DNA from 4 places in the Allobosea sp. P4_H5 genome. Region 1 is predicted to be linked to each of the others. Evidence: predicted binding sites of a transcription regulator. Region 1 holds the regulator's gene; each other region holds the start of a gene.
What was found. The regulator PhoB, encoded in region 1, activates phosphate uptake and scavenging genes when phosphate is short. The targets are predictions, from matches to a motif close to TGTCATNNANCTGTCAT.
Positions count from the first base shown of each region.

Region 2: the regulator PhoB is predicted to act here: its motif matches at 4,709-4,725, upstream of AC1DS0_RS18315 (BtaA family protein).
Region 3: the regulator PhoB is predicted to act here: its motif matches at 3,492-3,508, upstream of AC1DS0_RS29340 (DUF2794 domain-containing protein).
Region 4: the regulator PhoB is predicted to act here: its motif matches at 5,421-5,437, upstream of AC1DS0_RS00515 (DUF47 domain-containing protein).

Region 1 is NZ_JBFUKM010000013.1:170,016-177,439, forward strand. Features, by position in the region: gene argF (ornithine carbamoyltransferase) at 1-192, opposite strand, end outside; gene AC1DS0_RS24725 (acetylornithine transaminase) at 195-1,406, opposite strand; gene AC1DS0_RS24730 (GcrA family cell cycle regulator) at 2,004-2,552, shown strand; gene AC1DS0_RS24735 (hypothetical protein) at 2,628-2,945, opposite strand; gene AC1DS0_RS24740 (NUDIX hydrolase) at 3,019-3,360, shown strand; gene AC1DS0_RS24745 (YnfA family protein) at 3,453-3,773, shown strand; gene phoB (phosphate regulon transcriptional regulator PhoB) at 3,783-4,481, opposite strand; gene phoU (phosphate signaling complex protein PhoU) at 4,510-5,232, opposite strand; gene pstB (phosphate ABC transporter ATP-binding protein PstB) at 5,270-6,070, opposite strand; gene pstA (phosphate ABC transporter permease PstA) at 6,099-6,989, opposite strand; gene pstC (phosphate ABC transporter permease subunit PstC) at 7,004-7,424, opposite strand, start outside.
Region 2 is NZ_JBFUKM010000008.1:203,313-210,736, reverse strand. Features, by position in the region: gene AC1DS0_RS18340 (FAD-binding oxidoreductase) at 1-456, opposite strand, end outside; gene AC1DS0_RS18335 (thioesterase family protein) at 609-1,175, shown strand; gene AC1DS0_RS18330 (YdeI/OmpD-associated family protein) at 1,198-1,791, opposite strand; gene AC1DS0_RS18325 (potassium channel family protein) at 1,899-2,699, opposite strand; gene AC1DS0_RS18320 (class I SAM-dependent methyltransferase) at 2,746-3,411, opposite strand; gene AC1DS0_RS18315 (BtaA family protein) at 3,408-4,658, opposite strand; gene msrB (peptide-methionine (R)-S-oxide reductase MsrB) at 4,875-5,309, shown strand; gene AC1DS0_RS18305 (LysR substrate-binding domain-containing protein) at 5,585-6,472, shown strand; gene AC1DS0_RS18300 (DMT family transporter) at 6,463-7,320, opposite strand; gene AC1DS0_RS18295 (acyl-CoA dehydrogenase family protein) at 7,424-7,424, opposite strand, start outside.
Region 3 is NZ_JBFUKM010000021.1:8,946-16,369, reverse strand. Features, by position in the region: gene AC1DS0_RS29350 (ABC transporter permease) at 1-1,970, shown strand, start outside; gene AC1DS0_RS29345 (Bax inhibitor-1/YccA family protein) at 2,188-2,964, shown strand; gene AC1DS0_RS29340 (DUF2794 domain-containing protein) at 3,046-3,414, opposite strand; gene AC1DS0_RS29335 (peroxidase-related enzyme) at 3,744-4,337, opposite strand; gene AC1DS0_RS29330 (NAD-glutamate dehydrogenase) at 4,516-7,424, shown strand, end outside.
Region 4 is NZ_JBFUKM010000001.1:103,504-110,927, reverse strand. Features, by position in the region: gene AC1DS0_RS00545 (cupredoxin domain-containing protein) at 7-486, shown strand; gene AC1DS0_RS00540 (copper-binding protein) at 510-788, shown strand; gene AC1DS0_RS00535 (hypothetical protein) at 809-1,036, opposite strand; gene AC1DS0_RS00530 (ABC transporter ATP-binding protein) at 1,066-2,163, opposite strand; gene AC1DS0_RS00525 (ABC transporter permease) at 2,165-3,880, opposite strand; gene AC1DS0_RS00520 (ABC transporter substrate-binding protein) at 4,016-5,344, opposite strand; gene AC1DS0_RS00515 (DUF47 domain-containing protein) at 5,505-6,149, shown strand; gene AC1DS0_RS00510 (inorganic phosphate transporter) at 6,165-7,178, shown strand; gene AC1DS0_RS00505 (TIGR01459 family HAD-type hydrolase) at 7,383-7,424, opposite strand, start outside.

The DNA.
Region 1 (7,424 bases):
GAAGGAGACGCGGGTCCGGAGCGAAGGCTGCTCGAAGATCATGGCGATGACCTTGCCTTCGAGCAGGCGGTCGCCGGCGGCCGCGGGCGTGCGCCGGCGGGCCTTGATGTCCTCGCCGGCCTTGAGGATGGCGCGGAGCTCTCCGGCCGAAAAATCCGAGAGATCGAGAAAGTGACGCGTCGCAGACATCATGCTCACTCCGCCGCCGGCCGGGCGAACTCCGCCTCGACCGCGCCAGCCGCTTTGTCCAGCCGCGCCACTGCCTCGGCCACTTCGCTCTCGCCGATGATCAGCGGCGGCAGCAGGCGTACGACATTGTCGCCGGCCGCGACCACGAGCAGGCCGGCGGCCCGCGCCTGCGCGACGAAATCGGTGTTCGGGGTCTTGAGCTTGAGGCCGAGCATCAGCCCCTCGCCGCGGATTTCCTCGATCACCTGGGGATGCTGATCCTTGAGCTGGGCCAGCGACTGGCGCAGGCGCAAGGCCGTCTTCTGGACATGCTCGAGGAAGCCCGGCGCCAGGATGACGTCGAGCACGGCGTTGCCGACCGCCATGGCGAGCGGATTGCCGCCAAAGGTGGTGCCGTGGGTGCCGAGCGTCATGCCGGAGGCCGCCTCCTCGGTGGCGAGGCAAGCGCCCATCGGGAAGCCGCCGCCGATGCCCTTGGCGATCGACATGATGTCGGGGGCGACACCGTAATGCTCATAGGCGAAGAACTTGCCGGTGCGGCCGACGCCGGTCTGGATCTCGTCGAAGATCAGCATCAGCCCGTGCTCGTCACAGAGCTCGCGGAGCTGCTTGAGGACACGCATCGGCACCGAGCGCAGGCCGCCCTCGCCCTGGATCGGCTCAATCATCAGCGCGGCGGTCTCCGGACCGATCGCGGCCTTCAGCGCCGCCTCGTCGTCGAACGGCACCTGGTCGAAGCCGTCGACCTTCGGGCCGAAGCCGTCGATGTATTTCTGCTGGCCGCCGGCGGCGATGGTCGCGAGCGTGCGGCCATGGAAGGCGCCCTCGAAGGTGACGACGCGGAAGCGCTCGGGATGGCCCTTCGCGGCATGGTACTTGCGCGCCATCTTGATCGCGCACTCGTTCGCCTCGGCGCCCGAATTGGTGAAGAAAACGCGCTCGGCGAAGGTCGCCTCGCAGAGCCGGCGGGCGAGCCTCTCGCCCTCGGGCATCGTGTAGAGGTTGGAGGTGTGCCAGATGCGCTGGGCCTGGGCAGTCAGCGCCTCGACCAGATGCGGATGGGCGTGGCCGAGCGAATTGACGGCGATGCCGGCGCCGAAATCGAGATAGCGCTGGCCGTCGGCGGTGATCGCCCAGGCGCCCTCGCCACGCTCGAGCGCGATCGGGGCCCGGGCATAGGTCGGCAGGAGAACGGAAGAAGCGGAAGCGGTGCTCATGGAGCAAAATCCTTGCGGCGAGACAGGAAGGTAGCGCGGAATCTCGGGCCGGGAACGGCAGGGTGGGACGCAAGGCGGCATGATGCCGGCACGATGCGACCCGCCGGCGACATTATCGTCGCTGGCCGCTCCCGCCGTCTCGTCGCGCGTCAAGCCGCATCAAAGGAAAATCCCGATCGCTCAAAAACATAAGCGCCGCCCTTGGGGGCGGCTGCGTCGCGCAACTATGCAAAACCGGCCCGGCCCTGTCAATTCCGGCTGACCTCGCGGCAGGACGATCGCCCGTCCACTCAGCCCTCATGTAGTTGCCCTGACCTCGCGGCAGCGTTGCCGAATAGACTCACCGCCCGACCGTCTGCGGCGATTGGCTGGGGAAAAGCCGAATTACGATTCGGCGACTCTTGTGGCCGAGTCAGGCCATCTTGTATGGTCCTCTTCGTCAGATACGACATCTCGTGCGGCGTCTCCTGTATCGTCAGTTCCGGGCGTAACGGCTTCCGTTTTGTGACGGACGCTGCCGGTATCGGATTCCGCCATGATCTCTCCCTATGCCTCGCCGGCCCGCTGGCGAAGCATGACGAAGACAGGTGCAACCCCATGACCGAAGCCGGAGCCTGGACCGACGAACGCGTCGAACTGCTCAAGAAGCTCTGGAATGACGGCCTGAGCGCGAGCCAGATCGCCGCCGAGCTCGGCAGCGTCACGCGTAACGCCGTCATCGGGAAGGTTCATCGTCTCGGCCTGTCCGGCCGGGCCAAGAGCCCGGGCTCGGCCACGCCGCGCCCGCGCAAGCCGGCGGCCCGCCCGCCGAGCCATCCGGCCGGCCATCAGAACGGTGGCGCCGGGCTGACCCGCGGCAACACCGCGCTGGCTCCGCAGTTCGCGCCCGAGATCGCGGCCGAAGCACAGGTCGAACGCGCTCCCGCGCCGGCCGAGGACGTGGTCGTGCCGTTCTCCGAGCGGGTCACGATCATGGATCTGCGCGAATATATGTGCCGCTGGCCGATGGGCGACCCGACCACGCCGGAGTTCCGCTTCTGCGGCGGCCGCAGCGCGACCGGCATGCCCTATTGCGCCTATCACGCCCGGATCGCCTACCAGCCGGCAGCCGACCGGCGCCGCGACCGCAAGCCCATCCGCGCCTGAGCGCTCGGAACCGAGTGGCACGAACATGAAAGCCGGCCGAAAGGCCGGCTTTTCGTTGTCGAGGCCGTTCCTGTGTCAGAGCAGGAAGTGAAAGCCGAAGCCCAGGATGACGAAGCCGGCAGCGATGACCTGCGCCACGAAGAGCGGCTGCAGACGCGAGGCCTTCTCAGCTTGATCAGCGGCCTTCTCGGCCCGCGACATGTGGTCCCTGGCCTTGAACTGCAGGGGACCGCCATCCCGTTCCAGATCCATCCGCACCGCGATGAAGCCGATCACCAGGCCGAGTATGCCGAGACCGAAGAAGCCGACCAGGCGGAGCGCGCCATAGCCGACGCCGATCAACAGCGCGGCGAGAAAGGGAAAGGCGATATAGTCCCATTTGGTGAAACGCATGAAAGGCAGTCTGCGGGAACCGTACATCGTCGTCCAGCCGATGCACCCGAACGCCAAACGGCAAGGAGAGAGCATGGGTCCTGTCGAATATGCCTGCGCGCTGCCGATCCGGGATGGGCGGCTCCTGTTGGGCCTGCGGGCTCCGCACCGCCGGAACCGCCCCTCCTGCTGGGATACGATCGGCGGCCATGTCGAGCCAAGCGAGGCCGTCGAGGCCGCCCTCGTCCGCGAGTTGCAGGAAGAGCTCGGCGTCACGACGACGGTCTTCCGCCGTTTCGAAACGATCGAGACGACCGAGACGGATGGCGTCACGCCCGCACTCTGGCATCTGTTCGCGGTCACCGAATGGACTGGCGGCGACCCCAAGATCAGCAATGACGAGCATAGCGAGATCCGCTGGTTCAACTTCGATTAGGCCCGATCGCTGACCCCGCTGGCATCGGAGGCGTATCGCCCGGTCTTCGCCCGGCTGGCCGCGGCGTTCGGGCCGGAACCGTAGGCATCGGCATGGCGACGTTCGCGATCTATGCGGGCGCGGCGCTGGCGGAGATCGCCGGCTGCTTCGCCTTCTGGGCCTGGCTCAAGCTCGGCAAGTCGGTCTGGTGGCTGCTGCCAGGCCTGGTATCGCTCGCGGCTTTCGCCTGGTTGCTGGCCCTGCTCGACAGTCCAGCCGCCGGACGCGCCTTCGCCGCCTATGGCGGCGTCTATATCGTGGCGTCGCTGGCCTGGATGGCGCTGGTCGAGAAGGTCGCGCCGGATCGCTACGATCTGGCGGGCGCCGCGCTCTGTCTCGCCGGCGCCGCGATGATCGTCGCCGCGCCGCGCTGACAGAAGCGCTCAACTTCGCGCAAATGTCTCGTCGAAGGCATAACCGGCGCCGCGCACCGTACGCAGCGGGTCCTTGGCATTGGCGGGCGTGATCGCCTTACGCAGGCGCCCGACATGGACGTCGACAGTGCGCTCGTCGATATAGACGTCGCGGCCCCAGACGGCGTCGAGCAATTGCGCCCGGGAATAGACCCGGCCCGGCGCCTGCATCAGGAATTCGAGCAGGCGGAACTCGGTCGGCCCGAGATGCAGCTCGGCCCCGGCACGGCGGACACGGCGGGTGGTGCGGTCGAGCTCGAGATCGCCGGCAGCGAGCAAGCCGGCAACGTGGCCGGGCTTGGCACGGCGCAGCAGTGCCTGGATGCGGGCGATCAGTTCGGGCAGCGAGAACGGCTTGACGACATAGTCGTCGGCGCCGGTGGCAAGGCCACGCACGCGCTCGGTCTCCTCGCCGCGGGCCGTCAGCATGATGATCGGCACGCGCTCGGTGTCGCGGCGCGTGCGCAGGCGCCGGCAAAGCTCGATGCCGGAGAGGCCCGGCAGCATCCAGTCGAGCAGGACGAGGTCCGGCGTATGGTCGCGCAGATGCAGTTCGGCGTCGTCGCCGCGCGCCACGCTGTCGACCTCGAAGCCTTCGGCCTCGAGGTTGTAGCGCAGCAGCAGGGTGAGCGGCTCCTCGTCCTCGACGATCAGGATGCGTGCGGGCATGTCAGCGTCCGTTCAAGCGCCCGCCGGTTCAGCCATTGGCCGCCGGCAGGTCGACGAGGATGTTGGTGGTGTCGAGCTTCGGTCGGGTTTCGTCCATGGACTGCCCGGTGACGAGGTAGTGGATGGTCTCGGCGATGTTGGTGGTGTGGTCGCCGATGCGCTCGACATTCTTGGCGCAGAACAGGAGATGCGTGCAGAAGGTGATGTTGCGCGGATCTTCCATCATATAGGTCAGGAGCTCGCGGAACAGCGAGGTGTAGAGCGCGTCGATCTCGTCGTCGCGGCGCCAGACATCCATCGCCTTCTGCTCGTTGCTGGCGGCATAGGCGTCGAGCACGTCCTTGAGCTGGGCCTGGACCAGGCGGCTCATATGCTCGAGGCCGACGACGGCGCGATGCGGCGGCGAGAACTGGCCGGAGATCGCGACCGCGCGCTTGGCGATGTTCTTGGCGAGATCGCCGACACGCTCGATGTCGGCGGCGATGCGGATCGCCGAAATCAGCTCGCGCAAGTCGTTCGCCAGCGGCTGGCGGCGGGCGATGGTCAGCACCGCCTTTTCCTCGACCTCGCGCTGGAGATTGTCGAGGCGCTGGTCGGCGCTGATGATCTTCTGGGCGAGCGCGGTGTCGCGGCGCACCAGAGCCACGGTGGAGTCGCCGAGCATGCGCTCGGACATGCCGCCCATCTCGGCGAGGCTGCGGCGCAGCCCTTCGAGATCGGCGTCGTAGGAGCGGACGATATGGTCGGACATGGGGCGTATCCTTGGGGCTTGCCGACGCTTCGGAATGTCAACCGAAACGGCCGGTGACGTAGTCCTGCGTCTGCTTCTTATGCGGGTTCATGAAGATGGTGTTGGTGGCGTCGAACTCGATCACCTCGCCAAGGTACATGAAGGCGGTGTACTGCGAGATGCGCGCCGCCTGCTGCATGTTGTGGGTGACGATGACGATGGTGAAATCGCTCTTCAGCTGCTCGAGCAGGTCCTCGATCTTGCCGGTCGAGATCGGATCGAGCGCCGAAGTCGGCTCGTCGAACAGGATGACCTCGGGCTTCTGCGCGATGGTGCGCGCGATGCACAGGCGCTGCTGCTGGCCACCGGAGAGGCCCATGCCGGAGCTCTTCAGCTTGTCCTTGACCTCGTCCCAGAGGGCGGCGCGGCGCAGCGCGCCCTCGACGCGATCGTCGAGCTCCGACTTCGGCGGCTTCTCGTAGAGGCGGATGCCGAAGGCGACATTGTCGTAGATCGACATCGGGAACGGCGTCGGCTTCTGGAAGACCATGCCGATGCGCGAGCGCAGTTCGTTCACGTCGACGTTGTTGGAGATGATGTTGCGACCGTCGAGCAGGATCTCGCCGGTCGCCTTCTGCTCGGGATAGAGCGAGTAGATGCGGTTGAAGATGCGCAGCAGGGTCGACTTGCCGCAGCCCGACGGGCCGATCAGCGCGGTGACGTGCCGGTCACGGAAGTCGAGGTTGATGTTCTTCAGCGCCTTGTGCTCGCCGTAGTAGAAATCGAGGTTCTTGACGGCGATGCGAACGGGAGCTTCGGCGTCCAGCGTCTGCGGGCTCAGTTCGAGGGTCGAAAGCATCTGCATGGTCCTTCCGATCGGACGCTTATCACTTGCCGCCGCGCACGATGCGCCGGGCGATGATGGAAAGCACGAGGATTGAGACGGTGATGATCAGCGATCCCGCCCAGGCGAGCTGCTGCCAGTTTTCGTAAGGGGCGGAGGCGAACTGATAGATCGTCACCGGCAGGTTGGAGACGCCGCCGACGAGGTTCGGCGAGAACCAGAAATTATTGTTGAGCGCTGTGAAGATCAGCGGCGCAGTCTCGCCGGCGATGCGGGCGAGGGCCAGCAGGATGCCGGTAACCATGCCCGACTTCGCCGCCCGCCAGGTCACCGAGGTGATGACGACGGAGGGCGGGGCGCCGAGCGCAGCACCCGCCTCGCGCAGGGAGCCGGGAACAAGGCGCAGCATGTCCTCGGTGGTGCGCACGATCACCGGGATCGCGATGATGCCGAGGGCAACGCCGCCGGCCCAGCCGGAATAGCCGCGGAACGGCTCGACCATGATCACGTAGACGAACAGCCCGATCAGGATCGAAGGCGCCGAGAGCAGGATGTCGTTGATGAAGCGGATGAGCTCGGCAAGCTTGGAGGCCTTGCCGTATTCGGCCAGATAGGTGCCGGCGAGCACGCCGATCGGCGTCGCCACGGCGATACCGAGGAAGGTCAGCACGATCGAGCCGACGATGGCGTTGGCGAGGCCGCCGCCCTCCGTGCCCGGCCCCGGCGTGATCTGGGTGAAGGTGTTGGCGGAGAGCCCGCCCAATCCCTTCACGATCAGCATGCCGAGGATCCAGAACAGCACGACGATCGCGATCAGGGTGAAGCTCGTCGCGATGATCTTCATCATCCGGTCAGCGGTGCGGCGCGCCGGGCGCACGCGGCCCCATTCGACATGCGGCGCGGTCATGGTCTTGGTGAATGTCGCCATGGTCATGGGTCCAGCTCCGCTCAGTAGCGCTTCACCCGCGCGACCAGGAGGCGCGCGATGACGAGGACGACGAAGGTGACGAAGAACAGGATGCAACCGAGCGCGATCAGCGAGTTGAGCTGCAGGCCGAGCGCCTCGTTGAACTCGTTGGCGATGCGCGAGGCGATGGTCGAGCCGGGATCCAGGATCGAGGACGAGAGCCGGTTGGCGTTGCCGACGACGAAGGTCACCGCCATGGTCTCGCCGAGCGCGCGGCCGAGGCCGAGCATGACGGCGCCGATGATCGAGACGCCGGCCTGCGGCACCAGCACGTGGCGGACGACCTCCCAGGTCGTCGCGCCAATGCCGTAGGCGCTCTCGCGCAGCACCGACGGGATCTGGTCGAGCATGTCGCGGGTGATCGAGGCGATGAAGGGGATGATCATGAAGGCCAGGATGATC
Region 2 (7,424 bases), on a different contig from region 1:
CGGATCGATCGGGAAGAACAGGCCCTGATCGCGCAGGTGCTCGTTCAGCTCCTTGCGGGTGACACCGGCCTCGACCGTGCAGTCGAGGTCTTCCGCGTGCACGGCGACGACCCGCTTCATCTGGCTCATGTCGATTGAGACGCCGCCGAAAGGCGCGTTGACATGCCCCTCCAGCGAGGTGCCGGTGCCGAAGGCGATCACCGGAACCCCATGCTGGGCGCAGAGTTTCACGATGGAGGCCACCTCTTCGGTGCTCTCAGGATAGACCACCGCATCCGGCGGCTGGTTCGGGATCCAGGTCAGGGTATGGCCGTGCTGCTGCCGGACCGCGAGGCTGGTGACGAGCCGATTGCCGAACAGTGCCGCCAGCGCCTGCGTCAGCGCGGCGACGGCCTGCGGCGATGGCGGCAGCTCTGCAGCAGGAGCATGGGGGGACACAGAAGCGGTAGAAGGCATTGTCATGGCTGGAGAACTTCGCCTAGTCTGGAATGGTTCGGCCTTGAGAGCAGCGGCTCGTGTTGTTTTCACGCGCCGCGACCGCGCCGGCAAGAGCCGGCGGTGCAGAGCCGCCTACGCATCGACGAGAGACGGACCGAAAGGAGGAGCCGATGCCGGACGATATTCGCACGCCCGCTTTGTTTTTCGCTCCCTTCGTCTCGTCCCCTATGCGGGTCGAGCCGCATTGGATCGACTATAACGGCCATCTCAACATGGCCTACTATCATGTCCTGTTCGACCGCGCGGTCGATGAGGTCTTCTCGCTGGTCGGCCTTAACCAGCACTATGTCGAGAGCCGGCACGCTTCGTTCTTCGCTGCCGAATGCCACGTGCTCTACAAGCGCGAGCTGACGGAAGGCGATCTCGTGCGCGTCACCGCGCAACTCATCGCCTTCGACGACAAGCGGCTGCATTATTATCTCGAAATGCGCCATGCCAGCGAAGGCTGGCTCGCTGCGACCTCCGAGAATCTCTCCCTGCATGTCGACATGACCGATCGCAGGGTGACACCCTTCCCGCCCGACATCCTCGCCAATCTTGCGATCATGAAGGCGGCGCACGCGCAGATGCCGCGCCCGGCCACGGTCGGCCGGATGATCGGCATGCCGCAGAAGAGCGCGATCACCCTCGGCGAGCCGGTGCAGGAAGCGGAACGCGAGACGGAGACGCGGCACTAGCCGCGCTCGCTATTTGGCCCTTCTAGCGCTGCGGGTAGATCGTCTCGCCGCGCTTGAGCATCTCGACGAAGGCCGCGATCTTCTTGCGCCGCCCGGCTTCCGTCTTGAGATTATGGACGCGGAACGCCAGCGCGAAGCGGTTCTGCGCGCTCAGCTTCGACAGCATCTCCTTGGCCTGCGGCTCTGCGTCGATCGCGGCCTGGAGGTCGTCGGGGATCTTCAGGTTTCGGCCCGCGCCGTAAGCGCGGGCCCAGCGGCCATCGGCCTTGGCCGCATGGACCTGCGCCTGACCATGACTGGTCATGCGCCCCTCCGTGATCAGGCGGGCGACATTGTCGACATTGATCTGGCTCCAGATGCTCTTGGCGGTCCTCGGCGTGTAGCGTTGCAGATAGCTGCGCTCGTCGAGGCTCTTCTTGACGCCATCGATCCAGCCCCAGCACAGCACGACGTCGATCGCTTCCTTCGGCGTGATCGACGGCAGGCCGGATGAGAGCTTGTGGATCTTGATCCAGACTTCGTCCGCACGGTCGTGGTGCTCGCCGAGCCAGTTGTAAAAGCTCGCGGCATCCTCGAATTCCCGGACCTTGTCAGGGTCGACCACAACCGGCGCCATCGCTGCTCCAAATGCTCTCAGTTCGACCGGACGGCCGGACGCCCCCCTCTACGCATCGGGGTGGTTCGCTCCTGTCAGCACCGAAGCTGCTGACCAGGGCCTGCCGATCACTCGTCGTCGTCCGGAATCTTCAGCCGGTGGCCGCAGGCCTTGCAGTGCACGGCGTCGGGGTCGTGCCGCTGCAGTGCGCATTCCGGACAGGGGAAGGTCACCTTGTGCGGCCGGAACACCGCTTGCGCCAGCCGGACGAACAGCGAGATGCCTGTGATCATCACCACGATCGAGGTCAGCTTGCCGGCGATGCCCGGCAGGGTGATGTCGCCGAAGCCGGTCGTCGTCACCGTCGCGACGGTGAAATAAAGCGCCTCGACATAGCCTTCCAGGCCCGGTCGGCTCATGAAGAAGAAGGTGTAGACGAAGCCGCTGACGACGAAGAGGAAGGTCGCGAGATTGACCAGGGCCCGTGCCACGTCCTCCCAGTCGCGGTAGCGCGTCTCGCGCAATTGCGCCCAGATCAGGCCGCGCTGCGACAGCGACCAGAGCCGCAGGATGCGCAGGAAGCCGAAATTCTCCAGCCATTGCGGCGCCAGCAACGTCGCCAGGATGAAGAGGTCGAGCAGCATCGTGGGCTGACGCAGCAGCCGCAGCATGTTGGAGGAAGCAAGGAAGCGCGCTGCGATCTCGGCGGCGACAATGATCGCGACGGCATAGTCGAGCCAGAGGAATTCCGGCCGGTCGCGCAGCATCGGCGTCGCGACGAAGAAGCCGATGATCAGGATATCGACGATCAGCGTCGCGAACTGGAACCGCAGCGCCGTCGGGGTGCGGCCGTGATAGAGCTGCCGGAGCCGGTCGCGCAGCCCGGAACGTCCACTGCTGCTGTCGTCGGGATCGGCGGCTGCACTCATCCCATCGGCGTAGCAGCGTGGCGGCGACGGCGTCCAGCCCCGGCGCTCACGCCGGCCTGATCGCGACCGCCTGCACGCTATAGCCGCCGAACAGCCGTGTGGTCCCGCCAATGGTCCCCGTCTCGGCACAGAGATCGGTCACGACCGCATCGAGGTCCCAGCGTGGCGTGACATGGAACAGCGCCAGCCAGCGGTTCAGCAGCGCCCGGAACGGGCCGGGCAGATGCGCCTGATCGCCGAAATCGACGATGTGCAGCGCGCCACCCGGCGCCACCACCTGCATCGCCTGCGCCAGCACCTCGCGCCAGGGCGGGATCATCGAGAGCGCATAGGAGATCACCACCCGCTCGAACCCGGCGCGGCCGAACAGCGCCTGCGGATCGAAACTGGTCGCATCGGCCTGCGCCAGCGTGATGCGCTCGGCGAGGCCGGCCTTCGCCACCTGTTCGCGGGCGGTACGCAACATCTCCTCGGAGACGTCGAGCCCGTAGCAGCGCGCATGCGGATAGCGCTGCGCGATCTTGATCAGGTTCCTGCCCGTGCCGCAGCCGATCTCCAGCACGGTCCCGCCCGGCGGCGGCTTCAGATCGGCGATTAGCCCATCGCGGCCGAGCAAATAGAACTTGCGGGTGGCGTCGTAGATATGCCGCTGGAAGCGATACATCCGGTCCATCAGGCCGGCAGCATCCGCTCGGCCCTCGACCCCGCTCATGCGGCTGCTCCGCGGACATAGAGATGGAAGGCGCCATAGATCGACGAGCGGTCGCGCGCGCCGAATTCGCGGCTGCGCGCCTCGTCATACTGCCATTGCGCCAGGATCGCCTCCGGCACGCGGCCGGGCAGCAGGCGCTCGTCGGCGGCGGTGCGGAAGATCACCCGTGCACCCGGCGCAGCGCTGCGGGTGATCTGCGTCCACAAGGCCGTCAGATCGGCGTCGTTCATCCAGTCCTGCGCATCGAGCAGCACGAAGCCGTTGCAGCTTTCGGCCGGCTGCTTCTCGAGGAAGGCGGTGATCGCGCTCTGATGATAAGACACGCGCCCGGCGCGCTCTTTCACCGTCTCGAAATTACCCTGCTCCAGATAGGGCGGCACCGCCGCATCCGGCTCCGGCCCATAGCCGCGGCCGAAGGCCTGCCAGGCGAAGTAATTGGTCTTCAGGTCGAAGCCGCAGGCAAGCCGCTCCAGCCGGTGGCGCAGCACGGCGCGGATACCGGCATCGCCATCGGCGGCGAGCGCCTTGTACTGCGCCGGCGGGATGCCGAGCCCGTAGAGCGAGGCCGGCTGACGCACCAGCCAGCGCACCAGCCTCGTTTCGAAGACCGGCGCCAGATGCCGATCGAACAGCGCCCGCTGTTCCTCCATCGTCTTCGCCTGCAGCATCACCCTGGGGTCGCAGCCGAGCCGGCGCGCCAGGAAATGCCCGGTGCCGATGAAGCGGCCGAGCAGGCCGTAGCGATAGAAGTTGCGGGCGAAGACCTCGATCCGGCGCCGGCCGGTGAGGTTGCGCCCCTCCCAATAGGCGCGGCTGACCGCGTCGAGCCGCGGCGCGATCAGGCGGTCATAGGTCGCGACATTGTCCTTCGACTGCGCCTGCCCGAAGAAACGGCGGAAGACCGTGTGGTCGTCGATCTCGGCCAACGCCGCGAGCTTGAGATGGCCGAGGGCGATATGGGCGCCGTTGAGGTCGATCGCGCTGACCTTCGCCGGATCAGCGGTGAGATAGGACAGGATGTTGCACGAGCCCGAGGCGATCGCGACGAGGTGGTCGCTGGGCTGCAGCGCCAGCGCCTCCATGTCGACGACCGGGTCTTCCCAGATCTGCGGATAGACCAGGCCGGAGAAGGCGAGCGTGAACATCCGCTCCAGCACGCCGGCGCGCGAGAGCGGCTTGCTGCGATGGACGGCGCTGGTCAGCCCGAGGTTCGTCGTGCGCTTCACCGCGCGGATCGTCTGCGTCACGAGGCCCTCGTTCGCGCCCTTTGCGATGGCGAGCCGACTAGAGGAGTCGCGTGACGGTTGGGTGACGCGGGACGACGCCGGAGAAGAGCGCCCTCGCCATTGAACGCGAACGTGAAACAGGTCGCGTTGCGCCCCCGTGAAATCAGGAAGACAAATCCCCATATCTCGCGCGACAATCAAGCAAGAGCACGCGGAAAGGAGCCTCGCATGGGCCTGATGGACATGTTCGCCAAGACGGGGAAGCCGGCGGAACGCGAATTCCCCTTCCAGCTCACCGATGCGGAGTGGCGCGACAAGCTGACGCCGGAGCAGTACCGGGTGCTGCGCGGCCACGGCACCGAACGGGCCGGCTCCTGCGCGCTGAATTTCGAGAAGCGCGCCGGCACCTTCTCCTGCGTCGGCTGCGGCCAGCCCTTGTTCAGGTCGCACAAGAAATTCGAGAGCGGCACCGGCTGGCCGAGCTTCGACCAGCCGCTTGAGGGCGCGGTCGAGGAGAGCGAGGACTACAGCTTCGGCATGCACCGGGTCGAGGTGCACTGCGCCAATTGCGGCGGCCATCTCGGCCACGTCTTCCCCGACGGCCCGCCCCCGACCGGCCTGCGCTACTGCATCAACGGCGTGGCGATGGATTTCGCGCCGGAAGCCGGTTGAACGAACGCCTCTCTCGGAAGTGAAGCGCGGGGAACCCCTCTCCTGGAAGGAGAGGGGCAGGGGTGAGGTGTTCGGAGCAGAAACGTCTGGCCTCGACTCAACCGCGCGGTGAGCGCGAGCGGAACTGGTCCAGCGGCCTACACCTCACCCTGCCCTCTCCTTACAGGAGAGGGTTCCCCGCGCTGTCCGAGCCTCAATCGGCGACCGGTGCCCTCGGTCTCGCCAGAGCCTGACCCGCCCTGTACGTTCCATCGAGCTGATGCCGGAGAGCGAGGATGCGGCCGCCGATCGATACCGATCTGCTCAAGACCTTCGTCACGATCGTCGAGACGCGGAGCTTCACCCGAACCGGCGACCGGCTGCACCGGACCCAGCCGGCGATCAGCATGCAGATCAGGCGGCTGGAGGAGGCGCTCGGCAAGGAGCTGTTCGACCGGACCAGGCGCCAGATCCAGCTGACGCGCGAAGGCGAGGTCCTGCTCCACTATGCCAGGCGCATCCTCTCGCTCAGCGACGAGGCGATGAGCCGCATCGGGCAGGCCAGCCTGGCGGACATCGTCCGCATCGGCACCTCCGATGACTACGCCAACATGCTGCTGCCAGCGATACTGCAGCGTTTCGCCCAGATCCATTCCGAGGTTCAGGTCGACATCGTCTGCGACAACGGCGTCGCCATCGAGCGCAGGCTGAAGGACGGGCTCATCGATCTCGCGCTCGTCGCCTGCCGCGGCACTGTCGCAGACGAGGAGCTCGTCAGGACGGAAGAGCTGGTCTGGATCGCTGCTGCCGCATCCCAAGCGAAGAGCCGCCCCCTCCCCTTGGCCGTATTTCCCGAGGGTTGCGTCTGCCGGGCGACGATGGCCGAGGCTCTGGATGCTGCCGGGCGCGACTGGCGGATCGGCTTCAGCAGCGACAATATCGGCGCGATCCATGCTGCCGTCCGCTCCGGCCTGGGAGTGAGCGCCGCCGAACGCAGCCTCGTCCCGGCGGGCGTGCGGATTCTGGATCAGGCCGAAGGCCTGCCCCTGCTCGCTCCCGTGCACCTCTGCCTCAAGCTCAACCGGGACAGGGCATCACCAGTCCTCGATGCGCTCGCCGACGAGATCCGGATCGAACTCTCGCCAACGCCATTCCGGTACGAGCCGCAAGCCGATCACGTCTGAGGCGCGACCTCGCGCCGTGGCTCACGCGGCACGACGGCGATCGCGCTCAGGATGATAAGCGCAAGGCCTGCATAGGCCCAGCGATCAGGGACATCGCCGAAGACGAGGTAACCGAGGATCGTGGCGGTGATCACCTCCGCATAGGTGAAGGGCGCGAGCAGGCTCGCTTCAGCCCGCTCAAACGCCTTGACGATCAGCAGATGCGCGAGCGCGGCGACGCAGCCGGTCGCCATGAGCTGCAGCCATTGGACTGCGCTCGGCGATTGCCAAACCGGGACGACCGCAAGGCTCGACAGGACGCAGCCGACGAGCCCGGTCTGGTAGACCGAGACGATCGCCGGAATCCTGCTCTCGACGACCCGCGTCAGCAGCAGGAAGACGGCATAGCCCATGCCCGCCGCGAGGCCGATGAGATAGCTCCACTGCCAGGTCTCGGCACTCGGCCTGATCACCAGGACGATGCCGAGGAAGCCGACCGCGATCGCCAGCCATTGCAGCGGAACGATTTTCTCCTTGAAGACGAGGAGTGCCAGAGCGGTCAGGAGGAAGGGTTCGACGAACCACAGCGTCAGTGCCGTGGTCAGCGGCATATGATGGATCGCGACATAGAACAGCGCTACCGCGAAGAAGAGCGCGGCGCTCCTGGCGGTCAGCGTCCGGGAGACGTTGGGCAGCAGCAGGCGGGGGCCATATCGCCAGGCGCTATAGAGTCCCGTCGCCAGGCAGTGGAAGAAGAAACGCACCCAGATCACCTGCAGAACAGGCAATGACGCGGAGAGATATTTCGCCAAAGTATCCGAGATCGGCAGGATCTGCAGCGCGATCACGAGCAGAAAAATGCCGGTCAATTGTCGCTTGTCCATTCCGAATGCCTCGCATGACATGCGGAAAGGCTCTCAGAATCGCTGGCGCTGGAGAAATCCCGAATTTGGATGCCAGGATCAGCGGCGCT
Region 3 (7,424 bases), on a different contig from region 1:
CGCAGGACGCGCTGCGGGCGTCCGAGCTGCTGCAGCCCGGCAGCCTGGTGCGCTGGACCGCTCGGGTCATCTTGCCCGATGGCGCCAATACCGACGCCGCGCTCGATGCCCTCCTGGCCAACGCCGCCCGCGAACAGCCGAATGCGGGCTGGGAAGTCCGCTCGCGCGCCAACGCCGCCCCGAATTTCCAACGCAATATCGAGCGCTTCACCCAGTTCCTGACCCTGGTCGGACTGACCGCGCTCCTCGTCGGTGGCGTCGGCGTCGCCAATGCGGTGCGCCGCTTCGTCGAGGCCAAGCGGCTCGACTTTGCCACGCTGAAGGCGATCGGCGCGACCGGCGGCCGGGTCGTCGCCATCCATCTGACCGAGGTCATGCTCGTCGCCGGCTTCGGCATCGCGATCGGGCTCGCGCTCGGCGCCGCCGCGCCTTTTGCGCTTGGCTATATGCTCGCCGACGTCCTGCCGCTGCCCTTCGAGCCGACGCTCGCCCCGATCGAGCTCGCCATCGCTGCGCTCTACGGGCTGCTGACCGCGCTGGTCTTCGCCATCATCCCGCTCGGTCGCGCCCATGACGTTCCTGTCTCGGCGCTGTTCCGCGACCAGATCGAACCCGATCGGCGCCAGCCGCGCTGGTTCTATCGGGCGATTTTCCTGGCCGCGCTTGCCGGCCTCGTCGGCGTCGCGCTCGTCTTCGCCTATGACCGGCGCATCGCGCTGATCTATATCGGCGCCGCCACCGGTATCTTCCTGCTATTGCGGCTGATCGCCTGGGGGCTGATGGCGCTGGCCCGCCGCGCCGGGCGCCCCCGGCAGCCGGCGCTACGCCTGGCGCTCGCCAATATCTATCGCCCCGGCGCGCTGACCCCCTCCTTGGTGCTCTCGCTCGGGCTTGGCGTCGCCCTGCTCTCGACGCTCGCCTTCATCGACGTCAGCCTGACCAGGCAATTGACTCAATCGCTGCCGCAGAAGGCACCGAGCTTCTTCTTCCTCGACATCCCCAACGCCCAGGCCGCCGCTTTCGACCGCTTCCTCGCCGAGCAACGCCCCAACGCCCATGTCGAGCGCGTGCCGATGATGCGCGGGCGCATCGTCAGCGTGAACGACGTCCCCGCCGAGCAGATCAAGGCGAGCGAGCAGATGGCCTGGGTGCTTGAGGGCGACCGTGGCATCACCTATTCCGCCGCCGTGCCCGAGGCCTCCAGGCTCGCCTCGGGCGAGTGGTGGCCGGACAACTATCGCGGCGAGCCGCTGGTTTCCTTCGACGCCCGTGCCGTCGAAGGGCTCGGCCTCAAGCTCGGCGACAAGCTGACCGTCAACGTGCTCGGCCGCAACATCACCGCGCGCATCGCCAATTTCCGTGACATCGAATGGCGCTCGCTCGGTATCAACTTCGTCATGGTGTTCTCGCCCAACACCTTCGCCGGCGCGCCGCACACCAACCTCGCCACCGTCACCGACAAGGGCGCGGCGCCTGTGGCCAGCGACGCCGCGCTGATGCGCCAGCTCGCCATCGCCTTCCCGGCCGTGACGGCGGTCCGGGTTAAGGACGCGCTGGAGGCGGTCAACACCATCGTCAGCCAGCTCGCCGGCGCGATTCGCGGTGCCTCGGGCCTTGCCATCACCGCGAGCCTGCTGGTCCTCGCGGGCGCTCTGGCGGCCGGACAGAGGGCGCGGCTCTATGACGCGATGATCCTGAAGACGCTCGGCGCGACTCGCCGTTTCATACTTTCGTCGTACATCCTCGAATACGCAGGCATCGGTGTCGTGTCTGCCCTGTTCGGGCTCCTGGCAGGTGCCGTCGCGGGCTGGGGGGTCGTCACGCAAGTGATGAAGATAGATTTCGTCCCTGACCCGACAGGCGCTATTATCGCTGCGACTGCAGCCGTCGTGGTCACCGTCGTGTTCGGATTGATCGGAACGCTGCAGATACTGTCGAAAGCGCCCGCTTCTCATCTGAGGAATTTATGAGGTCTGACTCAAGCCGGTCGGACATAAACATGAACAGAGCGTAATGTTGCATCGACTGGGCGACGAATTTCTATGCCGAGCGCCCCGCTAACCATTCGGCCCCCTTGTAAGCCTGCGCGATCCCCCTCATATTTCGTGATGTCGCCACGTTGGTGCGCGGCGGTGGGTGTCGCAAGGGCGATGTCCGCCAGGCAAAGTTTCAAGGGGAACTCTCTCCATGAGCGATTTCGATCGCAACGCTCAGGTCTGGGGCACCGGCCGCGCCCAGCAGACCAGCGCCGTCGAGATGGACCAGGGCCTGCGCTCGTTCATGCTCGGCGTCTACAACAACATGAGCATCGGCCTGGCCATCACCGGCCTGATGGCGATCGGCATCTCGATGCTGGCGATTGCCGGCTACTCGCCTTCGGGCAAGGTCACCGCGCTGACGCCGCTCGGCCAGGCGCTGTACCTCAGCCCGCTGAAGTGGGTGGTGATGCTGGCGCCGCTGGCCTTCATCTTCTTCTTCTCGTTCAAGGCCGAGAGCATGAGCTCGTCGACCGCGCGCGCCATGTTCTTCGCCTTCGCGGCGGTGATGGGCATCTCGCTGTCGTCGATCTTCGTGGTCTTCACCGGTGAATCAATCGCCAAGGTGTTCTTCATCACCGCGGCCTCCTTCGCCGGCCTCAGCCTGTTCGGCTACACCACGAAGAAGTCGCTGTCGGGCATCGGCTCGTTTCTGATCATGGGCCTGATCGGCCTGGTGATCGCCTCGGTGGTCAACATCTTCCTGGCCTCGAGCGCGCTCTCCTTCGCCATCTCGGTGATCGGCGTGCTGGTCTTCGCCGGCCTGACCGCCTGGGATACGCAGCGCCTGAAGGAAATGTACCTGTACTCGGACATGGACTCCGAGTCGGCCGCGAAGCTCTCGGTGAACGGCGCCCTGTCGCTCTACCTGAACTTCGTCAACATGTTCCAGATGCTGCTCTCGCTCTTCGGCTCCAAGCAGGAGTGATCAGGGCAACAGCCTGAAAACACGAAACCCCGGCCGCAAGGCCGGGGTTTTTCTTTTTGGGCCAGCCAATGTGTGGCGGTCTCAGCTCACCACGCTCAACCGCTTGTCGAGCACCTTGAGCACTCGGCTCAGTTCGGCGCCGCGCTTCAGGATCAGCCCGGTCGCGGTCACCACCGAATAGGTACCCTGTCGCCGCGCCAGCGACGGGTCCTTGACGATCCGGTAGAGTGGGACCTCGGCCGTGCGGCGAAAAACCGAGAATTGTGCCTTGTTGCGCAGGAAATCAATGGCGTAATCGCGCCACTCACCGGCCGCGACCATGCGGCCATAAAGGTTGAGCAGCTCGTTCAGCTCACGGCGATCGAAGGTCACAGAGGAGGGCGCGGTAGCTGCCGGAAAGGCGACGACAGCGCCCACTCGCTGACCTGGCGGAGTTTCGCTTTCACTCATCGCGCCTCCTGTTCATCGCCTGCCGTTACCCGGCAAGGGATGATGCGCCCGCCCTCCAGCGCTGGCAAGGGTGCCGCAAGACAGATTGATGACAGGCCCGCCACCCTTCTCCGGCACCAGGGCGATTGCCATGATTTTGCCGCGCTTGCGCCAAGCGAGCGCCCCGTTGCGGGGCTCAACTCCGATTCGTTGCTTCGGCGGCCCGGCCTGTCCGGTTCCGGACACGTCAGCCCCCCAGCCCCTCCGGCGCTGCGGCGGGCCGGGCCAACGAGTCGAAGCCAACTCACGGCTGGCGGTTTCCGCCGGCCGTTTTCTTTTGGCCGGGATCCTTACCGCGACGCGCCGTGATATTCGGGATTGGGCCGCATATCGACAGCCGAGGCGATCCGGTTCGACATGTTGAAGAAGGCGGCGACCGCCCCGATGTCCCAGATGTCGCGCTCGCCGAAGCCAGCGTCTCGCAGGGCCTGCCGATCCTCCTCCTCGATCTTGTGTGGCTCTTCCGTCAGCTTCACCGAGAAGTCGAGCATGGCGCGATGGCGCGGCGAGAGCTGCGCGGCGCGATAGTTCATCACCATCATCTCGCCGAGCACGGGATCACCGGAGAGCTGGCGCACCGCCTGGCCATGCGCCGTCAGGCAGTAATAGCAGCGGTTCACGCTGGAGACCGCGACCGCGATCATTTCGCGCTCCAGCTTCGACAGGCCGGACGGCGCCAGCATCAGATCATTGTAGAAGGTGGCGAAGGCCTGGAGCTTGGCGTCGTCATGGGAATAGGCGGCAAGGACGTTCGGGACATAGCCGAGCTTCTCCTCGCATTTGGCGAAATAGGCCTGCATCGGCTCGGAAAGCTCAGCTCGCGGCAGAGAGAGCGCCATCACGGCGGGCGGCGCGTCCTGCTTCGCAGGCTGCTCACCCACCATCGCTTTGTCATGCTTCTTCGTCATCTCTGCATTCCTTACGCTGATATCCGCGCGGATCGGGCACAAGCTGCCGTGTCCGCGCCATATTGGTGCAATCTGGCTGCTGCGATGCGACGAAAGTTGCAGCCGCCGGTGAGCTATGTCATCGCTTCGGCAAAATAGCAGGGGGAAGAAGACTATGGCCAAGCGCGAAGCGAATGCCACGGCTGCAGCCGTCACCGCGATCGAGGCAGCTGCCCATGAGCTCGGTTCGGCGATGCCCGCAGACTTCCCCAAGCTGCTCTATGGCCGAACCGTCGCCGAGGATCTCGTCGCGCTGCCGCCGGAGTTCCTGGCTCGGGCCGCCGACGCCGCCTACGCCCACCTGACCGGCAACCGCAAGCCCGGCGAGCCCAATCTGCGCTTCCGCGACGAGGCCGTGAAGGAGGATGGGCGCGAGCGCCAGATCACCATCCTCGAGGTCGTCAACGACAACAAGCCGTTCCTGCTCGATTCGACCCTCGCCGAGCTCGCCGAGCAGGGCTACGAGCCCCGCCTCGTCGCCCATCCCATCCTCGCCGTGGTGCGCAAGGACGATGGCACCTTCCAGTCGCTGGCCGGCGAGGCCTCGGGCCGTGCGGTCGAGGGCACGCGCCGCGAGAGCCTGATCCATATCCATCTCGACCGGATCGACACCGCCGAGGCCCGCGAGCGGCTCGCCGCCGGCCTTGCCCGCGTCTATGTCGATGTCGGCCTAGCCGTCGACGACTGGGCCGCGATGCGCGGGCGAATCACCGAGGTGATCCAGTCCTATCGCGCCAATCCGCCGCCGCTGCCGGAGGACGAGGTCGCCGAGGCCCTGAACTTCCTCGAATGGATCGCCAGCGACAATTTCACCCTGCTCGGCGTGCGCGCCTATCGCTTCGCCGGTGGCGACACCGCCGCCGACCCCGTCGATTCCTCCGGCCTCGGCATCCTGCGCGACCCGGATGTCCGGGTCCTGCGCAAGAATCGCGAGCTGGTGGTGATGACGCCGGAGATCCGCGCCTTCCTGGCCAAGCCCCAGGCGCTGATCATCACCAAGGCCAACGTCAAGAGCCGCGTCCATCGCCGCGTCCATCTCGACTATGTCGGTGTGAAATTGTTCACGCCCGACGGCCGGCTCGACGGCGAATTGCGCATCGTCGGCCTGCTCACTTCGAACGCCTATACCGGCAGCGCTCGCGCCATTCCCTATCTGCGTCTCAAGGTCGCGCGCGTGCTCAAGAGCACCGGCTTCGACCCGTCGAGCTATTCCGGCCGCGCCCTCTACAACGTGCTCGACGCCTTCCCGCGCGACGAGCTTTTCCAGATCGACGTCGAGACGCTGGAGCGCTTCGCCCTCGACATCATGCAATTGACCGAGCGGCCGCGTATTCGCGCGCTCGCCCGTGCCGACGAATTCGATCGCTTCGTCTCGGCGCTCGTCTTCATCCCGAAGGACCGCTACGACACCACGGTGCGCCGCCGCGTCGGCGAATTCCTCGCCCGTGTCTACCAGGGCCGCGTCTCGGCCGGCTATCCGGCCTATCCGGAAGGCCCGCTCGCCCGCACCCACTACATCATCGGCCGCGACGAGGGCCGCACGCCCAAGGTCGACCGCAACACGCTGGAAGCCGGCATCGCCGCGATCGTCCGCACCTGGAGCGACGGCCTCAAGGACGCGCTCGACGCTGAGAAGGCCGGCCCCGCCGCCCGTTCCCTCGCCGAGCGCTATGCCGAAGCCTTCGGCGCCGCCTATCGCGAGCGTTATTCCGCAGAGGACGCGCTGGTCGACATCGACATGCTGCAGAAGCTGTCGGATGAGCGCCCGCGCGCCGTCAATCTCTACCGCCGCGACGGCGACGGGCCGACCAGAGCCAACCTCAAGCTGTTCTCGCGCGGCGCCGCGATCTCGCTCTCCGAGCGCGTGCCGATGCTGGAGAACATGGGCTTCCGCGTCGTCAACGAGCGCACCTTCAACATCACCCCGCAGCAGAACGGCGGGGGCAGCGCCGACAGCCGCGTCTGGTTGCACGACATGACGCTGGAGCGCGCCAGCGGCGGCGAGATCGACATCGAGAACCTCGATCCGACGATCGAGGCGGCGCTGATGGCGCAGTTCCGCGGCCTCACCGAATCCGACCGCTTCGACCAGCTCGTCCTCGCCGCCGGCCTCGCCTGGCGTGAGGCGGCGCTGCTGCGCGCGCTCGGCCGCTATCTGCGTCAGGTCGGCGCGCCCTATGCGCAGGACTACATCGCCGACGCGCTGACCCGCCATTCCGGCATCGCCACCGGATTGGTGAAGCTCTTCGTCGCCAAGTTCGACCCGCACCTCTCCGACAAGAAGCGCGCCGAGCAGATGAAGGCCGAGCGCGAGCGCATCGAAGCCGCGCTCGCCGACGTCACCAGCCTCGACGAAGACCGCATCCTGCGCCGCTTCGTCAACCTGATCGACGCGACGCTGCGCACCAACTTCTTCCAGATCGGCCCCGACGGGCATCCGCGCAGTACGATCTCGTTCAAGCTCGCCTCCGGCCAGGTCGACGGCATGCCGCTGCCGCGGCCGCTCTACGAGATCTTCGTCTATTCTCCGCGCGTCGAGGGCATTCATATGCGTTTCGGCAAGGTCGCGCGCGGTGGCCTGCGCTGGTCGGACCGGCCGCAGGATTTCCGCACCGAGGTGCTCGGGCTGGTCAAGGCCCAGCAGGTCAAGAACGCTGTCATCGTTCCGGTCGGTGCCAAGGGCGGCTTCGTGCCCAAGCAATTGCCGCCGGCCTCCGATCGCGCCGCCTGGCTAGCCGAAGGCACCGAGAGCTACCGCATCTTCATTCGCACCCTGCTTGAGCTCACCGACAATCTCGACGGCGAGAAGATCCTGCCACCGCCCGACACTGTCCGTCATGACGGCGACGATCCCTATCTCGTCGTCGCCGCCGACAAGGGCACGGCGACCTTCTCCGACACCGCCAATGCGCTCTCGGCCGAGAAGCATCACTGGCTCGGCGACGCCTTCGCCTCCGGCGGCTCGCAGGGTTACGATCACAAGGGCATGGGCATCACCGCCCGCGGCGCCTGGGAAGCGGTGAA
Region 4 (7,424 bases), on a different contig from region 1:
AGCCTCATGACGACAGCATTCAAGCTCGCCGCAATCGCGGTCCTGTTCTTCGCCGGCTCAGCCCTGGCGGGCCCCGGTGGCGCCGGCCATGGCCATGGCGACGAGACCGCCTATGGCAAGCCCGGCGATCCCAAGAAGCCGGCGCGCATCATCGCGGTGGCAATGGCCGAGCGCGACGGCAAGATGTCCTTCATCCCCGACCGGATCGAGGTGCGCCGCGGCGAGCAGATCCGCTTCCAGCTGCGGAACAATGGCGAGCTCGACCATGAGCTCGTGCTGGCGACGCTGGAGGAAAACCTCAAGCACGCCGTCGAGATGCAGAAGAATCCCGACATGGAGCATGACGACCCGAACGCCAGGCGCCTTCAGCCGAAGAAGACCGGCGAGATCGTCTGGGCCTTCACCAAGACGGGCGAGTTCGATTTCTCCTGCCTGATCCCCGGTCACCGCGAAGCCGGCATGACCGGCAAGATCATCGTCAAGTGAAGCTCAAGCGAAAGGAGCACCCCATGCTCAGGACGACAGCCACCCTCGCCCTTCTCCTCCTTGCCCTGCCGGCGGCGGCGCAGTCGGTCAGCGGCACGGTCACCAAGGTCGACGAGCCCCAGGGCAAGCTCACCATCAATCACGGCGCGATCAAGAACCTCGACATGGACGCGATGACCATGGTGTTCCGGGCCGGCGATCCGGCCATGCTGAAAGGGCTGAAAGCGGGAACGAAGATCAAGTTCGACGCCGACCGGGTCAACGGCCAGATCACCGTCACCAAGCTCCAGAAGGCGAAGTGACCCTGCATCATCGGGGTGGATCACGCCGATCCGCCCCTCTGCGCCGGGCCGGTGTCCCGGCGCTGGCGCTTCTGGGCGGGTTGTCCGCTGCGTTTGCTTCCGATGGCGATCTGCAGCGCGTCCTGCTCGAACGCGGCTGCATCAAGCCGCGGATCGAGACCGTTCTGAAACAAGGCTCGCTCGTCGCTTACCGGGCCAATTGCTTGGGCACCTCGCACAAGGTGCTCGATGTCGTCTGCACCGACCATGGCTGCAGCGCCGCTGCTCCAAGGCCTCCTCAGGCGGAGAGCCAGTGAAGCGCGCCCGGAGCGAGCCTCAGGCTGGCGTCGCTGTCGACTTCCAACAGCTCGCGCCCGGACTGGAACGGCATGTCGACCGCCACCTCGGCTGAGCCGATCCGGGCGCCGTAGCGCACGCTCGCGCCGAGGAATTCGCGGTTGGCGATGACGCAGGGCAAGGCAAGCGCGGCGTCCTGCGAGCCGGCCCGGTCGACGAGGCTGGCATGCTGCGGGCGGAAGACCAGCGCCGCGCCGTCGGGAACGGGCATCCCCTCGCCGATCGGGAATTTCGCACCGCCCTCGATCTCGAAGCAGCGCTCCGCGCCGCTGCCGACCACTCGCCCCTTCAGGATGTTGGCTGTGCCGAGGAAACCGGCGACGAAGAGGTTGGCGGGGCGCTCATAGAGCTCCATCGGCGTGCCTACCTGCTGGACGATGCCGTCGTTCATCACCGCGATGCGGTCGCAGATCGAGTTCGCCTCCTCCTGGTCGTGGGTGACGAAGATCGTGGTCAGGCCGAGCCGCTGCTGCAGGTCGCGCAATTCGCGCCGGACCTGCACGCGCATCTTGGCGTCGAGATTGGAGAGCGGCTCGTCGAGCAGCAGCACCTTGGGCTCGACCGCGACGGTGCGCGCCACCGCGACGCGCTGCTGCTGGCCGCCGGAGAGCTGCGAGGGCCGGCGCTCGGCGAGATGGGCGAGCCCGACGAGGCCAAGCGCCGCCTCGACCCGGCGGTCGATCTCGGCGCGTTTTACGCCGCGCTCTTCCAGCCCGAAGGCGACGTTGCGGCGCACGCTCATATGCGGCCAGAGCGCATAGGACTGAAAGACCATGCCGACATCGCGCTTCCATGGCGGCAGGTTGGAGATGTCCTGCCCGCCGATCGTAACGCGGCCGGTATCGGCGCGGTTGAAGCCGGCGATCAGCCTGAGCAGCGTGGTCTTGCCGCAGCCGGAGGGGCCGAGGAAGGCGAAGAACTCGCCGGGCTCGATCGCGAGGTTCACGTCCTTCAGCACATGGTTGTCGCCATAGGACAGGTTGACGCCCTCGATCGCGACCGAGACGGCCGGCGTGGTCAGGGAGACGTTTGCGTTCATGTCAGTGGCCCATTCCCTTGGCCTTCTGGCTGCGTTCGACGATGAGGTGCGAGAGGAAGGTGCAGGCGGCGACGAGCACGACCGCGACGACGCCGAGCGCCGCGCCCGGCCCCCGTCCGGCGGCCGACTGCATGAAGACGTAGAGCCCATAGGCCAGCGGCGCATCGGAATTGGACTGCACCAGCATCAGCGTCGCCGAGAGCTCGACCGCCGCCGTCGCGAAGGAGGTGACGAAGCCCGCGAGGATGCCGCCCGTCATCAAGGGCACGACGATGCGGCGCACCGTACGGGCCTTGGTGGCGCCGAGGTTTTCGGCCGCTTCCTCCAGCAAGACCGAAATCTGCTGGAGCGCGGCATGGCAGGCGCGCAGCGCATAGGGCAGGCGCCGGATCGCCAGCGCCATGACGATGGTGATCCAGAGCGCAGCGAGCGGCGTCCCGTCCGGCAGGGTGATGCCGTAGAAGGTCCTGAGGTAGCCGATGCCGAGCACGACGCCGGGGATGGCGAGCGCGGCCGTCGCCATCCAGTCGAGCCATTCGCGGCCGATCAGCTTGGTGCGCAGCACGAGATAGGCGACGGCGACGCCGAGCACGACGTCGATACCGCCGGCGAGCGCGGCATAGATCAGCGTGTTCTTGATGTAGAGCGAGCTCTCGCCGAAGACGCGGCCATAGTGCGCGACGGTGTACGCGTCCGGCAGCGGCGAGAACGACCACACCGTCGCGAAGGAGAGCAGCAGCAGGGCCAGATGCGGCGCCAGCACCAGCGCCAGGATCAGGATGACCACGCCGTAGCCGAGCAACGCCTCGTGCGGTCGCATGACGCGCCGCGCGAGTCCGCCGCCACCGCGCTGTGTGGTCGCGTAGTCGCGGCCCTTCAGCGCCAGCGCCGACAGCCACATCGCCAGGACAGAGGCGACGATCAGTACGACCGATATGACATAGCCCATCGGGTCGGCGATGCCGATCGAGGTCACCCGCAGATAGGCTTGCGGCGCCAGCATGTCCTTGACGTTGAGCAGGAGCGGCGTGGCGAGATCGTCGAAGACCTTGACGAAGACGAGCGAGGCCCCGGCGAGATAGCCCGGCAGCGCCAGCGGGAAGACAATGCGCCGGAACAGTCTGAAGCCGGAGGAGCCGAGATTCTGCGCAGCCTCCTCCATGGCGCGGTCGATATTGCGTAGCGCCGCCGAGAGATTGATCAGGATGAACGGGAAATAGTGGACCGACTGGACGAAGATGACGCCGTTCAGTCCCTCCATGAAGTCGATCTTGAAGCCGAACCAGTCGTCGAGCAGCAGGTTGATCGAGCCGTTGCGGCCGAAGAAAAGTTGCATCGCCACGGCACCGACAAAGGGCGGCATGATCAGTGGCAGGAAGCCGAGCGTCTGGACGATCGCGGCGCCGCGAAAGGCGAAGCGCGTGGTGAGGTAGGCGAGCGGCAAAGCGAGCACCGAGGCCCAGACCACCGACATCGCAGAGACATAGAAGGAGTTCCACAACGAGCGCATGAACAGCTCGGTGCGGACGAAGTCGTAGAAGTTAACCAGCGTGAAGGTCGAGGTGCCCTTCTGCGTGAAGGCGACATAGATCACCGTCGCCACCGGCAGCACCAGAAAGACGAGCAGGAAGGCCGCGATGGCGAGCGCCAGCGCGATCTGGCCGGGCGTGGCGGAGAACGCGCGGGCGCGAGGTGGGGTGGCGGGGACGGCGGTCATGATGAGCCTTGCGAAAGGGCGTCATGCCCGGGCCTGACCCGGGCATCTCCGGACGAGTGGCGCAGCATCAGCGGCGCCATATCCGGCATGAGATTCCCGGGTCGGCGCATGCGCGCCGCCCGAGAATGACGCCGATCACTTTGCCGCCTTCAGCGCCTCCTCGGCCTTGGCCTTCGCCTTGGCGTAGTTGTCGCGGGCAAAGCTCGCCCACTGACTCTCGACCTCGGCCTGGCGCGCGCCCTTCTCCTTGGCGCCGGTGAAGGCGCCGCGCAGCTCGGGGCTCGCCGCCTGCACCTCGGTTACCGGCAGGGCGGCGATCAGGGTACGGGCCTCGTCGGCGAGCGCCTTGGCCTGGGCGTTTGGCTTCTTGGCGAGCGCAGCGTCGACCTCGTGCAGCGTCTTGGTGACGCCCTTCAGCGCGTCAAGCTGGAACGAGATCAGCTGGTCGAACAGCGTGTCGACCACGGCGGTGCGGGCTTCCGACTTGTCGACGTCGAAGCCGATCATCTTCTGGAAGCGCGGGTCGGTGAAGGGGTTCGGATAGTCGGCGCCGGCCTTGGCGTAGACGGCCGGATTGACCGGCAGGCGGCGGATGCCGGGCTCGAGCAGCACCTCCTGCCCGGTCGGCGAGAGCAGGAACTCGATGAAGGCCTCGGCCGCCGCCTTGTTCGGCGGGTTGGCGAGGATGCCGACATTGGCCGGCACGACCGTGGTCACGCTCGGATAGACGAACTTGACCGGGAAGCCGGAGGCCTGCGCCGAGAAGGCGAAGAAATCGATGACGATGCCGACGCCGACCTGGCCGGAATTCACCGCCTCCGGCACGCCGAAGGAGCGATCGGTGATCGAGCGGAAATTGCCCGACATCTCCTTCAGCGTCCGCCAGCCCTTCTCCCAACCCTCGCCCTGCAGGATGGTCTCGACGGTCAGATGCGTCGTGCCGGACCGCGCCGGCGAGGCGATCGAGACATGGTCGTAGAAGACGGGCTTGGCGAGATCCTGCCAATCCTTGGGATCGGGCAGCTTGTTGGCCTTGGCGTAGCGCTCGTTCCACATGATGCCATAGCCCGAGGCGGCGAAGCCAAAATAGAAGCCGGCGGGATCGTTGATCGGATAGGAGCCGATCTTCTCGGGGATGCCGGACGCCTTGGGCTTGTAGGCCGAGAGCAGCTTCTTGCCCTTCAGCACCTCGAAGGCGTCGGGCGCCGAGGCCCAGAACAGGTCGACCTGGTTGTTGGCCTTGGTCTCCTCGACATATTTCACGCCGGCATTGGTGTTGCGGTTCTGGACCTCGAGCGTCACGCCCGGCACCGCCTTCTCGAAGGCCTTCTTGATCGGGTCGGTGACATCCTTCGAGAACGAGGTCACAACCGTGACCTTGCCCGACGGCGCCTGCGCGTGAACGGCCGAGGCGGACAGAGCTAAGCCTAGCGCCGAAACCAGCGCGATCCTGCGTGTAAACATGTCAGTCCTCCCTATCGTGTTCTGCGCACGCCGGCGTCGAGGCCAACGGGGGCAAAGCCGGAATCCGGATTGCCGTTGTCGCAAAACTGTCACAAAAGGCGCAGGCGTGTCATCCCGCTCTTTGCCGCGGGGCGGACTAAGTTGGTGAGAGGCCGTTCCGATGCTGGGCTGGTTCCAGAAGCTGCTGCCGAAGGAAGACAAGTTCTTCGTGCTGTTCGAGCGTCATGCTGAGACGCTGAAGGCCGGAGCGGCGGCGCTCGACGGCCTGCTCAGCGGAGCGACGCCGATCGAGGCAGGCTGCGCCGAGATCTTCGCCGAGGAGAACCGGGCCGATGCGATCGCCGGCGAGGTGATGCTCGAGGTCGGCCGCACCTTCATCACGCCCTTCGACCGCGGCGACATCGAGGAGTTGATCGGCTCGATGGACGACGCCATCGACCAGATGCAGAAGACGGCCAAGGCGATCCGGCTCTTCGAGGTCGAGAGCTTCACACCCAGCATGCAGGAGCTCGGCAAGACCGTCGTCGTCGCGGCGATCAAGGTCGGCGAGCTGCTGCCGATGCTGCGCGACATCAAGAAGCACGCGGTCGGCATCGGCGCGCTGGCCAAGGAGATCGGCGCGATCGAGGAGCGCTCCGACCAGCTTTATGACCAGGGCCTCAAGGAGCTGTTCAAGGCCCATCGCGGCACCGACGCGATGGGCTTCATCGTCGGCGCCGAGATCTACGACCACTTGGAAAAGGTGGTCGACCGTTTCGAGGACGTCGCCAAGCGCGTCAGCCGCATCGTCCTCGAACATCTCTGAGAAGCGTCGCGCGCCGTGGATGTCGCCAGCCTCGCCCCTGCTCTCCTCTTCCTGATCGCCGTCGCGCTGCTGTTCGATTTCCTGAACGGCCTGCACGACGCCGCCAACTCGATCGCGACCATCGTCTCGACGAGGGTTCTGGCGCCGCAATGGGCGGTGCTCTGGGCCGCCTTCTTCAACTTCATCGCCTTCCTGTTCTTCGGCCTGCACGTCGCCCAGACGGTCGGCTCCGGCATCATCCAGGCGGCGATCGTCGACGACCGGGTGATCTTCGGCGCGCTGACAGGCGCGATCGTCTGGAATGTCGTCACCTGGATCGCCGGCATCCCGTCGAGCTCCTCGCATGCGCTGATCGGCGGGCTGGTCGGCGCCGGCCTGTCGAAGGTCGGCCTCTCGGCAGTCGTCTGGTGGGGGCTCGGCAAGACCTTCGTCGCGATCTTCATGTCCCCTGCGATCGGCTTCGCGCTGGCGCTGCTACTAGTGCTGATCGTCTCCTGGACTTTCCTCAAGGTCGCGCCGATCAAGGTCGATTCGACCTTCCGCCTGCTGCAATTCGTCTCGGCCTCGCTCTATTCTCTGGGGCACGGCGCCAATGACGCGCAGAAGACGATGGGCATCATCGCCGTGCTGCTGTTCTCGCACGGCATGATGGGCGAGACCTTCTCGGTGCCGTTCTGGGTGGTGATCTCCTGCCAGGCGGCGATGGCACTCGGCACGCTCTGCGGCGGCTGGCGCATCGTCCACACCATGGGCTCGAAGATCACGCGGCTCTCGCCGCAGCAGGGCTTCTGCGCCGAGACCGGCGGCGCGATCACCCTGTTCCTGGCGACCTATCTCGGCGTCCCCGTCTCGACCACGCACACCATCACCGGCGCGATCATCGGCGTCGGCGCGGCACGTCGGGTCACCGCAGTGCGCTGGGGCGTCGCCCGCGGCATCGTCTTCGCCTGGATCGTCACCATGCCGGCGGCGGGACTGATCTCGGCGCTGGCCTATGCCCTGTCAGGCTTCTTCCTGACCGGCCGTTGAGGCGCTTCCGCCTCTAGTTGGAACCACACCGTCTTTCCGGGGCAGGCCGAAGGCCTGAGCCCGGAACCCAGAACCGATGCCCTCTCCGGAAAAGCGCGTCGGCCACAACGCCATCCTGACAACCGGCATCGGTTCTGGGTTCCGGGCCCTTCGCTGCGCGAAGTCCCGGAATGACGGCGTGGTTCCGCATGAAATCGGCATGCTCTAGCCGAGCAGCGGGAGCGCATAGGTCGGGCTACGTCCGGC